Linked DNA regions of Syntrophobotulus glycolicus DSM 8271. Each later gene encodes a partner of the first gene's protein in a complex. Links are inferred from orthologs where the notes say so. Each region holds a gene or a part of one and is shown on either strand. Other genes may lie near its edges.

Evidence for each region. The genes of interacting proteins can lie anywhere in the genome.
Region 2: the proteins of secY (region 1) and secA are in contact, whole or in part, in a crystal structure (PDB 3DIN), measured with the Thermotoga maritima proteins. The link is inferred for Syntrophobotulus glycolicus DSM 8271 from one-to-one orthologs. Residues at the interface, in WP_004081795.1 of Thermotoga maritima: Glu108, Gly109, Glu110, Glu111, Ala236, Glu237, Arg238, Arg239, Ile240, Thr241, Ile242, Gln243, Tyr244, Ala245, Arg246, Arg247, Val248, Thr249, Gly250, Arg251, Arg252, Val253, Tyr254, Gly256, Ala257, Ser258, Thr259, Tyr260, Leu261, Pro262; in WP_004082002.1 of Thermotoga maritima: Glu261, Ala262, Arg263, Lys300, Ala301, Arg302, Thr303, Ile304, Ile305, Leu323, Tyr324, Asp325, Pro326, Val329, Ser330, Tyr333, Ile336, Lys340, Phe345, Val349, Glu363, Phe364, Tyr374, Ser375, Gly376, Gly377, Glu393, Ile395, Thr482, Ser483.

The regions. Positions count from the first base shown.
Region 1 is NC_015172.1:409,572-417,341, forward strand. Bases 4,512-7,433 are described here. They hold secY (preprotein translocase subunit SecY), read left to right. Parts: upstream 4,512-5,287; coding sequence 5,288-6,580; downstream 6,581-7,433. Other genes in these bases: rpsE (30S ribosomal protein S5), read left to right, coding at 4,512-4,798; rplO (50S ribosomal protein L15), read left to right, coding at 4,844-5,287; SGLY_RS02155 (adenylate kinase), read left to right, coding at 6,596-7,240; map (type I methionyl aminopeptidase), read left to right, coding at 7,242-7,433. Also shown: rpsC (30S ribosomal protein S3), read left to right, coding at 1-373; rplP (50S ribosomal protein L16), read left to right, coding at 374-823; rpmC (50S ribosomal protein L29), read left to right, coding at 810-1,010; rpsQ (30S ribosomal protein S17), read left to right, coding at 1,036-1,296; rplN (50S ribosomal protein L14), read left to right, coding at 1,361-1,729; rplX (50S ribosomal protein L24), read left to right, coding at 1,759-2,103; rplE (50S ribosomal protein L5), read left to right, coding at 2,124-2,663; SGLY_RS02120 (type Z 30S ribosomal protein S14), read left to right, coding at 2,683-2,868; rpsH (30S ribosomal protein S8), read left to right, coding at 2,899-3,297; rplF (50S ribosomal protein L6), read left to right, coding at 3,315-3,857; rplR (50S ribosomal protein L18), read left to right, coding at 3,903-4,271; more of rpsE, read left to right, coding at 4,298-4,511; more of map, read left to right, coding at 7,434-7,770. UniProt on the Escherichia coli protein: The central subunit of the protein translocation channel SecYEG. Consists of two halves formed by TMs 1-5 and 6-10.
Region 2 is NC_015172.1:3,295,456-3,298,534, reverse strand. It holds secA (preprotein translocase subunit SecA), read left to right. Parts: upstream 1-327; coding sequence 328-2,832; downstream 2,833-3,079. Other genes in the region: hpf (ribosome hibernation-promoting factor, HPF/YfiA family), read left to right, coding at 1-138. UniProt on the Escherichia coli protein: Required for protein export, interacts with the SecYEG preprotein conducting channel.

The DNA of each region.
Region 1 (7,770 bases):
ACAGGTTGCCGTAAACATTGTAGAAATCAAGAAACCTGAACTGGATGCCAAATTGGTTGCAGAAAGCGTGGCTCAACAACTGAAAAAAAGAGTATCTTTCCGTAGGGCAATGAAGCAGACAGTCGGACGCACCATCCGTGCAGGCGGCCAAGGGATCAAAATCTCATGTAGCGGACGTCTTGGTGGAGCGGAAATCGCTCGTACCGAATGGTATAACGAAGGAAAAGTACCGCTTCATACCCTGCGTGCCGATATTGATTATGGTTTTGCTGAAGCTGATACAACCTACGGCAAAATCGGCGTCAAGGTCTGGATTTACAAAGGAGAAGTTCTTCCGACCAAGAAAGCTGCTCAGGAGGAAGGAGGAAAATAAATGCTTGTACCTACCAGAGTAAAACACCGTAAGCAATTTCGTCCCAGTATAAAAGGGAAAGCATACAAAGGGAATAAGGTAACCTATGGGGAATATGGCCTGATGGCGCTGGAAGGGGCCTGGGTCACCAATCGTCAGATTGAAGCGGCCCGTATTGCCATGACCCGTTATATCAAACGTGGCGGTCAAGTGTGGATCAATATTTTTCCGGACAGACCAATCACGGCAAAGCCTGCCGAAACCCGTATGGGTAGCGGTAAAGGGGCGCCCGAATACTGGGTTGCGGTTGTAAAGCCCAACAGAGTAATGTTTGAACTCGCAGGAGTTTCGGAAGAAGTAGCTCGTGAAGCACTTCGTCTTGCTATGCATAAACTCCCGATCAAATGCAAGTTTGTCCGCAGGGAAGAAGTTGCTGAACAGGCTGGAGGTGACGCAAATGGCGAAGAGTAAGAATTTAAGAGACATGACGGATGAAGAACTCTTAAAGCAAATCGACCAGCTGAAAACCGAACTGTTCAATTTGCGTTTCCAATTAGCGACAGGACAGCTGGATAATCCAATGCGTATCAGAGATGTACGTAAAGGAATCGCCAGAGGAAAGACCATTCTGCGTGAGCGCGAACTTAACCGTGCTTGAGGATTGGGAAAGGAGGCAGTGAACAGTGGAAAGAACACAGCGTAAAGAAAGATACGGAAAAGTAGTCAGTGACAAAATGGATAAAACCATTGTTGTAGCGGTCGAAACCTTGGAAAGCCATCCTAAATATAAAAAGACCGTGAAAAACACCAAAAAATATAAAGCTCATGACGAGAACAATGAAGCCAAAATTGGAGACATTGTCTTAATTATGGAAACCAGGCCTTTAAGCAAGGAAAAACGCTGGAGACTGGTCAATATCGTTGAAAAGGCCGTTGTTCTGTAATACTGACGGGAATAAAACAAAGAGTATAAATTGAATTCAAGCAACAGAAGGGAGGTCACACCGGATGATCCAAGCTGAAACTACACTAAAGGTTGGAGATAACACTGGAGCAAAGAAACTTCTCTGTATCCGGGTGATGGGCGGCTCAAAGCGTCGCTATGCTTCCATTGGCGATGTCATCGTTGCTTCAGTTAAAGAAGCAACACCAGGTGGCGTTGTCAAAAAGGGAGATGTCGTTAAAGCGGTGGTTGTCCGTACAACCAAGGAAATCAAGAGAGCCGATGGTTCTTATATTAGATTCAGTGAAAATGCTGCCGTAATCATCAGGGATGATAAAAGCCCGAGAGGTACCCGTATTTTCGGACCGGTGGCCCGTGAATTAAGAGAAAAAGACTATATGAAAATTGTTTCGTTAGCACCGGAAGTATTGTAAGATAACGTGCCGGACGGAGGTGAAAGTTAATGGCCGCCGAGAATCACAAGGTTCATGTCAGAAAAGGCGACACGGTTATGGTCATAACCGGCAAAGATGCCGGTAAAAAAGGTAAAGTATTGCAAGTACTGCCTAAGGCAAACAGGGTAGTTGTCGAACAGGTCAATATCGTAAAGAGACATACCAAACCGACAAAAGCATTGCCTCAAGGTGGGATTGTAGAAAAGGAAGCCCCAATTAATAGCTCCAATGTTATGCTGTACTGCACAGAATGCAATTCAGTAACAAGGCGGAGTATGAAGATAACAGAACAAGGTAAATTCAGAGTCTGCAAAAAATGCGGACATAGCTTTGTGGACAGCACGAAGAAATAATTTGGAAGGGAGGTACTCAGGTGGCTCGTTTAAAAGAAATATACAGGAAAGAAATTACCCCTGCTCTCCAGACAAAGTTTGGATACAAAAATATTATGCAGACACCTCGTTTAGATAAGGTAGTCATAAATATAGGGTTGGGGGAAGCGATATCTAACCCGAAGGCCATTGATGGAGCAGTAGCGGATATGATGACGATCTCGGGTCAAAGGCCTGTAGTTACCCGCGCCAAAAAGTCGATTGCAGGATTTAAACTGCGTGCCGGTATGCCAATCGGAGTTAAAGTGACTCTGCGTGGAGACCGCATGTATGAATTTGTCGACAGGCTGATTAATATAGCACTTCCGCGAGTGCGGGACTTCCAGGGTGTATCAGGCAAATCCTTTGATGGCCGTGGAAATTATACACTTGGGATTAAGGAACAGCTGATTTTCCCGGAGATTCATTACGATCAGATCGATAAGCTGCGCGGGATGGATGTTGTCTTCGTAACAACAGCGCACACAGACGAAGAGGCGAAAGAACTGCTCCGGGGATATGGAATGCCGTTTCGTGACTAGAATATAAGGAGGCTAAAAAATGGCCAAGAAATCAATGATTGTTCGCCAATCGAACAAGCCGAAATATTCTGTTCGCTGGCATAACCGTTGTAAAATTTGCGGTCGTCCGCATGCCTATATGCGCAAATTCGGAATATGTCGGATATGCTTCAGAGAGTTGGCATACAAGGGTGAACTGCCAGGCGTCACTAAGTCCAGCTGGTAAGCATGATTTGGAGAAAGGGGGAAGACAACAGTGTCAATGTCAGATCCGATTGCAGATTTCCTGACACGCATCCGCAACGCAGGAATAGTATACCATGATAAAGTTGAAGTACCGGCATCCAGTATTAAAAAGGATATTGCTGAAGTACTAAAAGAAGAAGGCTTTATCAAGGATTTTGATTATATTGAAGATAATAAGCAAGGAATTTTAAGGCTGTACCTGAAGTATGGAACCAACCGCGAAAGAGTAATCACTGGAATCAAGCGGATCAGCCGTCCCGGTCTTCGCGTTTATGCGAAAAAAGATCAAATTCCCAAAGTTCTTGGGGGTCTTGGTGTTGCAATAATATCTACCTCCAAAGGTATTATGCCTGACAAAAAAGCCCGCCAGGAAGGGCTTGGCGGCGAAGTAATCTGCTATATTTGGTAAAGAACGGAGGTGTAGTAATGTCTCGAATTGGAAGGAAACCAATAGCTATACCCAACAGTGTTGAGGTAACCATAGATGGGAACAACGTAACGGTTAAGGGTCCGAAAGGTACTCTGAGCAGGGAACTGCGCGCTGAAGTAACTGTTACAGTGGAAAACCAGCAAATTTTGGTGACTCGTCCCAATGACGAACCGTTGTATCGCTCGATGCATGGCCTGACCCGTTCGCTCTTATTTAACATGGTTGAAGGTGTAACCAATGGCTACAGTAAAAATCTAGAGCTGGTTGGTGTAGGGTATCGGGCCTCGCTTCAGGGGAAAAAGCTTGTCTTGGCTGTAGGAAAATCACATCCTGTTGAAATAGAGCCATGGGAAGGAATCCAGATTGAAGTCCCTGCTCCCAATAAAATCTCTGTAAAAGGGATTGATAAGGAGAAAGTAGGCGTATTCGCTGCAAATATCCGTAAGGAACGTGAACCGGAACCCTACAAAGGTAAGGGAATTAAGTACGAACATGAGGTTGTTCGTCGTAAAGAGGGAAAAACGGGCGGTAAGAAGTAAGACAAGGGCAAAATCTCTTGTCGCATAGGAAAGGTGTGAAAGAACTTGATTAAGAGAGTTGACCGTAATAAAGTTCGTCGTGGCAAACATCACAGTGTGAGAAAGAAAGTCCAGGGTACCGCTGAGAGACCAAGATTGGCGGTATACAGGAGTATCAATCATATTTATGCTCAGATCATCAATGACGAGCTGGGAGTAACTCTTTGTGCAGCTTCTTCTCTGGAACCGGAATTTAAGCAAACAGAATTATATGGCGGCAATACAGAAGGTGCGAAGAAAGTCGGGGAAATGATCGCGAAGAGGGCTCTGGACAAAGGACTGGATAAAGTTGTCTATGACCGCGGGGGATATCTGTATCATGGAAGGATAGCCGTTTTAGCTGATTCTGCCAGAGAAGCAGGGCTTGAATTCTAATACTAACGGAAAAGGAGGGAAACTCATTGTCAATCATTGATCCCAGTAAGTTAGAACTTACCGAGAAAGTTATCCATATCGCTCGTGTTGCCAAGGTTGTTAAAGGTGGTCGGCGTTTTAGCTTCAGTGCTTTGGTTGTTGTAGGTGATGGTAACGGAATAGTAGGAGCCGGACTTGGTAAAGCCAGTGAAGTACCGGAAGCTATTCGCAAGGGTGTTGAAGATGCAAAGAAAAATCTTGTTTCAATCCCTTTAAGAGGAACGACAATTCCCCATCCTATATTAGGTGTTTACGGAGCAGGAGAAGTGCTTTTGAAACCGGCTTCAAAAGGAACCGGTGTTATTGCCGGCGGTCCGGTGCGTGCCGTACTTGAAGTAGCGGGAATCAAAGATATTCTGACAAAATCCTTAGGCTCTTCGAATGCGCATAATATTGTCAATGCCACAATGACCGGATTGAAATCACTGAAACGAGACAGTGATGTAGCGAAGCTGCGTGGCAAGTCGGTAGAAGAAATTTACGGTTAATGTAATATCATGCTAAATGGCAGACAGTAAGGAGGTGTTTTGGATTTGAAACTCCATGAACTTAAGCCTGCAGAGGGGTCAACCAAATCACGCAAAAGAGTAGGACGGGGGAATGGCTCAGGGTTAGGCAATACAGCCGGCCGGGGTCATAAAGGACAGAAAGCTCGTTCAGGGGGCGGTGTACGACCGGGATTTGAAGGCGGTCAGATGCCGATGGCCCGTAGACTTCCGAAACGTGGGTTTACCAATATATTTGCTAAAGAGTATAACATTGTGAATTTGTCCGATCTCGAAGAAAGATTTGAGAGCGGCGCTGAAGTAACATTGGAAACTCTGATCGAATCGGGTTTAGTGAAAAAAGTTCTTGATGGAGTCAAAGTTCTGGGTGACGGAGAACTCACCAAGGCTCTGACAGTCAAAGTTAATAAGGTCAGCAAAACAGCTGCAGAAAAAATTGCTGCGGCCGGTGGAAAAGTTGAGGTGGAATAAATGGCACTTTTAGAAACCTTAAAAGATGCATGGCAAGTTCCAACCATTCGTAAGAAAATCGCATTCACCTTGCTTATGTTGCTGGTATTCAGAGTTGGAGCACATATTCCGATTCCATTTATGGATAGAAATACACTTCAGCAGATGATGGGCAGCGGCGGAATATTTGACTTTTTTAACACATTTTCCGGTGGATCTTTGAAAAGGTTCTCAGTGTTTTCACTGAGTATTATGCCCTATATTACAGCATCGATCATAATTCAGCTTCTTACCGTAGTCGTGCCTTATTTGGAGAGATTATCCAAAGAAGGCGAAGACGGCAGGAAAAAGATCATGCAGTATGTTCGGTATGCAACCGTAGTGCTGGGTTTTATCCAGGGTTTTGGTTTGACCTTTGGACTGCGCGGAGCACTGATCTCAACAAGCACTGCTTTAAAAGTTCCGCTTTATTTTACGGTCGCAATCGTCCTGACAGCCGGAACAGCGTTTTTGATGTGGCTGGGTGAGCAGATTACGGAAAAAGGTATCGGCAATGGAATTTCTTTGATTATTTTCGCCGGTATCGTAGCGGGAATCCCGGATGCAATAAAACACCTGTATAGCTTGTTAAGTGTAGGAGAAGTCAGTTGGCTGGCCATACTTGGCATCTTATTACTATGTGTTATCGTAATAGCCGGGGTAGTTTTCATCCAGGAAGGACAGCGCAGAATACCGGTCCAATATGCGAAAAGAGTTGTTGGACGCCGTGTTTATGGCGGACAGAGTACGCATATTCCGCTTAAAGTCAACCAGGCCGGTGTAATGCCAATCATTTTTGGAGTCTCACTGATGGCATTCCCAAGCACTATTGCAACATGGATGCCTCAGACCTCCGGATTTGCCGTATTTGTTCATAAATATATGAGTATCAGCGGGTCATTTACAAGCATACCTTATATGATCCTTTATGCGGGTTTGATTATATTCTTCACGTATTTTTATACCGGGATAACATTCAACCCTGTTGATTTGGCGGACAATCTGAAAAAGAACGGCGGGTTCGTGCCTGGAATCAGGCCAGGCCGTCCTACATCAGAATACTTTATGAGAATTTTGAACCGAGTGACCTTGGCCGGCGGTGTATTTTTAGCAATCATTGCTGTGCTGCCCGCTCTGATCATGGGAACAACTGGAATTCCTAATCTTGCCCTTGGTGGGACATCTTTGCTGATCGTTGTCAGTGTTGCGCTGGAAACGATGAAACAGGTAGAAGCACAGCTTCTGCAGCGTCATTACCAGGGATTCCTGAAGTAGGGGGTATAAAAAGAGATGCGAGTAATTCTGATGGGTCCGCCGGGAGCAGGCAAAGGTACACAGGCTGAGCAGCTGATCGAGTACTATAAGATCCCGCATATTTCTACAGGCGACATGTTTAGGGCGGCAATCAAAGATCAAACGCCCCTGGGGATAAAAGCCAAAGAATATATGGATGCCGGAGGATTGGTTCCCGATGAGGTAACCATCGGCATTGTAGCGGAAAGAATCAAAAAAGATGATTGCAAAACCGGATTTATGCTGGATGGCTTTCCAAGAACGGCAGCTCAGGCAGACGCACTGGCAAAAATATTGAGCGATCTGAATGTTACCCTGGATGGTGTGGTAAATATCGAAGTAGATGATGAAACTCTTCTGCAAAGACTGACCGGTCGCCGGATTTGCAAAAAGTGCGGGGCAACATACCATATGGTATTTAACCCGCCGGCAAAAGAGGGAGTCTGCGACAAATGCAAAGGCGAGCTGTACCAGCGCAGTGATGATACACTGGAAACGGCCGAGAACCGCCTTAAAGTGTATAATGACCAGACAGAGCCCCTAATTGCTTATTACAGTGAGCAGGGACTTCTTAAAGGGATACAGGGAAAGCAGGATATCAACAAAGTATTGCAAGATATCATCAGTGCTTTGGGGCAATAACATGATTGAGATCAAGACAAAAGACCAAATTGCCCTTATGCGCAAAGCCGGCAGGATCGTGGCGGAAACGCTCGAGATCATGAGAGAGCATGTCCATCCGGGTATGACAACCGGTGAACTGGACAGAATAGCGGAGGACTATATCCGCAAACAGGATGCTATCCCTGCATTTAAAGGATATAACGGCTTTCCGGCGACGTTATGTACTTCCCTCAATGATGAGGTCGTACATGGGATACCCGGTTTAAGAGCACTGCAAAGTGGAGATATTATCAGTATTGATTGTGGGGCGGCAATTCAGGGTTATTACGGAGACGCGGCGGTAACACTGCCTGTCGGAGAAATAGAACCCAGATTAGCGAACCTGCTTAAGATAACTGAAGAATCATTGAAGCTTGGTATCACTCAGGCAATAATAGGAAACCGACTATTTGATATTTCCCATGCTGTTCAAACCTTTGTCGAGAGTAATGGAATGTCGGTGGTGCGGGACTATGTAGGTCATGGAATCGGAAGGAAAATGCATGAAG
Region 2 (3,079 bases), 2.9 Mb from region 1 along the record:
CAGATGAATTTAATCGGTCATAATTTCTTTGTTTTTGTAAATTTGGAGACAGAAACCATGAACGTTGTTTACCGCCGGAAAGACGGTGACTACGGACTGCTGGAGCCCGACCGGATGGATCTCAGTAAATTTGATTAACCGAATTTAATTCAATAACAGGGAAAAAACTGATTTAGAGGCCGTTTTCTTCGGGAAACGGTCTTTTTAATTTTGGCAATTATTTCAATAAAATGTCTTTGGCACCTATTGGAACATTGAACCTTTCTGCATCCGGTGATAAAATAAAGCAATGAGTTACTATGCAGCCACGGAAAGAGAAGGTGTAATATGAGCTTTATCAAAAACCTTTTTGATGATAATGCCCGGGACGTAAAAAAATATCAAAAACGTGTCGACAAAATTAATGCTCTGGAAGCAGAGATAAAGGGACTGTCTGATGAGCAATTGAAAGAGAAGACCATTGAGTTCCGTTCCAGACTGGAGCAGGGGGAGAAACTGGATCATTTGCTGGAAGAAGCGTTTGCGGTCGTCCGTGAAGCATCAGCAAGAGTATTGGGGCAAAGACATTACGATGTTCAGCTTATCGGGGGCATGGTCTTAAACGACGGTCGAATTGCCGAAATGAAAACAGGGGAAGGAAAGACCCTGGTCGCGACTTTGCCCTGTTACCTCAATGCATTAGAAGGCAAAGGGGTTCATGTTGTGACGGTCAATGACTATCTGGCTTCCCGTGATGCCCATTGGATGGGGCAGATATACCGTTTTTTAGGCATGACCGTAGGGTTAATCGTGCATGGCTTATCCCATGAACAAAAAAGAGAAAGCTATCAGGCCGATATCACATATGGGACAAACAACGAATTCGGTTTTGATTACTTAAGGGATAATATGGCTGTATCTCCTAGGGGTATTGTGCAGAGGGACCCGAATTATGCGATTATCGATGAAGTGGACTCCATTCTTATTGATGAGGCAAGAACTCCGCTCATTATTTCGGGGGAAGCGGATAAACCGACAGAATTGTATTATCGGGTGTCCAAGGTCATACCGCGTCTGAAGCCGGAAGAAGACTATCATGTTAATGAGAAGGACAGGGTTGTTACTCTGACCGAAGAAGGAGTGAGCAGAGTAGAAACCATGCTGGGCGTGGACAACATGTATGATGATTTGCATAATGAAGTCGCCCATCATGTCAATCAAGCGTTGAAAGCCTATACATTGTTCAAAAGGGACCGGGATTATGTGGTCAAAGACGGTGAAGTCATCATTGTTGACGAATTCACCGGCAGGATGATGTTTGGCCGACGGTACAGTGAAGGACTGCACCAGGCGATTGAGGCTAAAGAGAATGTTAAAATAGAGAAAGAGACCCAGACTTTAGCGACAATCACCTTCCAAAACTATTTCCGCATGTATCATAAGCTGGGCGGGATGACGGGAACGGCAAAGACGGAAGAGAACGAATTCATTAATATTTATGGATTGGATGTTGTTATCGTTCCGACAAACATGCCGATGGTCAGAAAAGACATGCCGGATATTGTCTACCGGACCGAGCAGGGCAAGTTTAAGGCTGTTGTCGAGGACATCATTGATAAATTCAGTAAAGGACAGCCGACATTGGTTGGTACGGTTTCTATTGAAAAATCCGAGGTCCTCAGTGAAATGCTTCAAAAGAAGAGTGTCCCCCACCAGGTCCTTAATGCCAAGTTCCACGAAATAGAGGCTCAGATCGTGGCCAAAGCAGGGGAAAAAGGAATGGTCACCATAGCAACGAATATGGCCGGCCGCGGTACGGATATTGTTCTGGGTGAAGGGGTAAAAGAATTGGGCGGTCTGCACATTATAGGGACCGAACGGCATGAGTCGCGAAGGATTGATAATCAGCTGCGCGGTCGCTCCGGCCGTCAGGGAGATCCGGGGTCATCCCAGTTTTATATCTCAATGGAAGATGACTTGATGAGGCTTTTCGGCGGGGATAATATTGCCGGTTTTATGGACAAACTTGGTATGGATGACAGTGTGCCGATCGAGTCAAAGATAGTGAGCAAAAGCATAGAAGGCTCCCAGAAAAGAGTGGAAAACCGTAATTTCGAAGTGCGCAAACACGTTCTTAATTATGATGACGTAATGAATAAGCAGCGTGAAATTATCTACCTGCAAAGAAGAGCGGTACTGACCAAAGAAAATGTCGGAGAACAAATTCAGGATATGCTGGAAAAGGTCATTAAAGATACAATTGTCCGGTTCAGCGGGGAAACTCCTTATCCCGAGGAATGGGATATTCCAAGCCTTCTGGAATATTGTGAAAATGTCTTTCTGCCCAATCATGAGATAACAAATGAAGAAATAGAGAATCTATCTCAGGTAGAAGTTGAAGAATTTTTGCTGGAAAAGGCCCGGGAGCTGTATGAAAAACGAGAGGATGAGTTCGGCTCTGAGCTTATGCGGGAAATTGAAAGAGCTGTCGTGCTGCAAATCGTAGATACCCATTGGAAAGATCATCTGGATGCTATGGATATGCTTCGTGATGGAATTGGACTCAGAGCTTACGGCCAAAAGGATCCCCTGGTGGAATACCGCAATGAGGCCTATGAGATGTTTCAGGGGATGATCTCTGCTATTCAGGAAGATATCGTGACTTATATCATGAGGGTAACGCCAAGAATAACTGAGCAGGCCCCGGAGGAACCACAAAATGTCTCGGAGAATATGTATGAAGACGACCAGCCTAAGCAGCCCCGGAGAACGGGTCAGCAGACCGGACGCAATGAGTTATGCCCGTGCGGGAGCGGCAAAAAATATAAGAAGTGCTGCGGGGCTAATGACTGATTGCCGGCCTGTCTTCATTTACAATTGATTTAGAATCACCAGAATGTGTAATAATCCCATTGTCTAAATTTTCGAGGCAATGGGATTTTATTTTTTCGGGCAGAGGCAATCAGGTCACGCTCTGAACCTCGTTCAATGTTTTGCGAATTTATTTCTGAATAAAGCGATAAAATTAACTTGCAAGTCTGATCTGATTCAGCCGAGGAATAATTTGTGCTATAATACAGGGAGTAAGTTACAATATAGG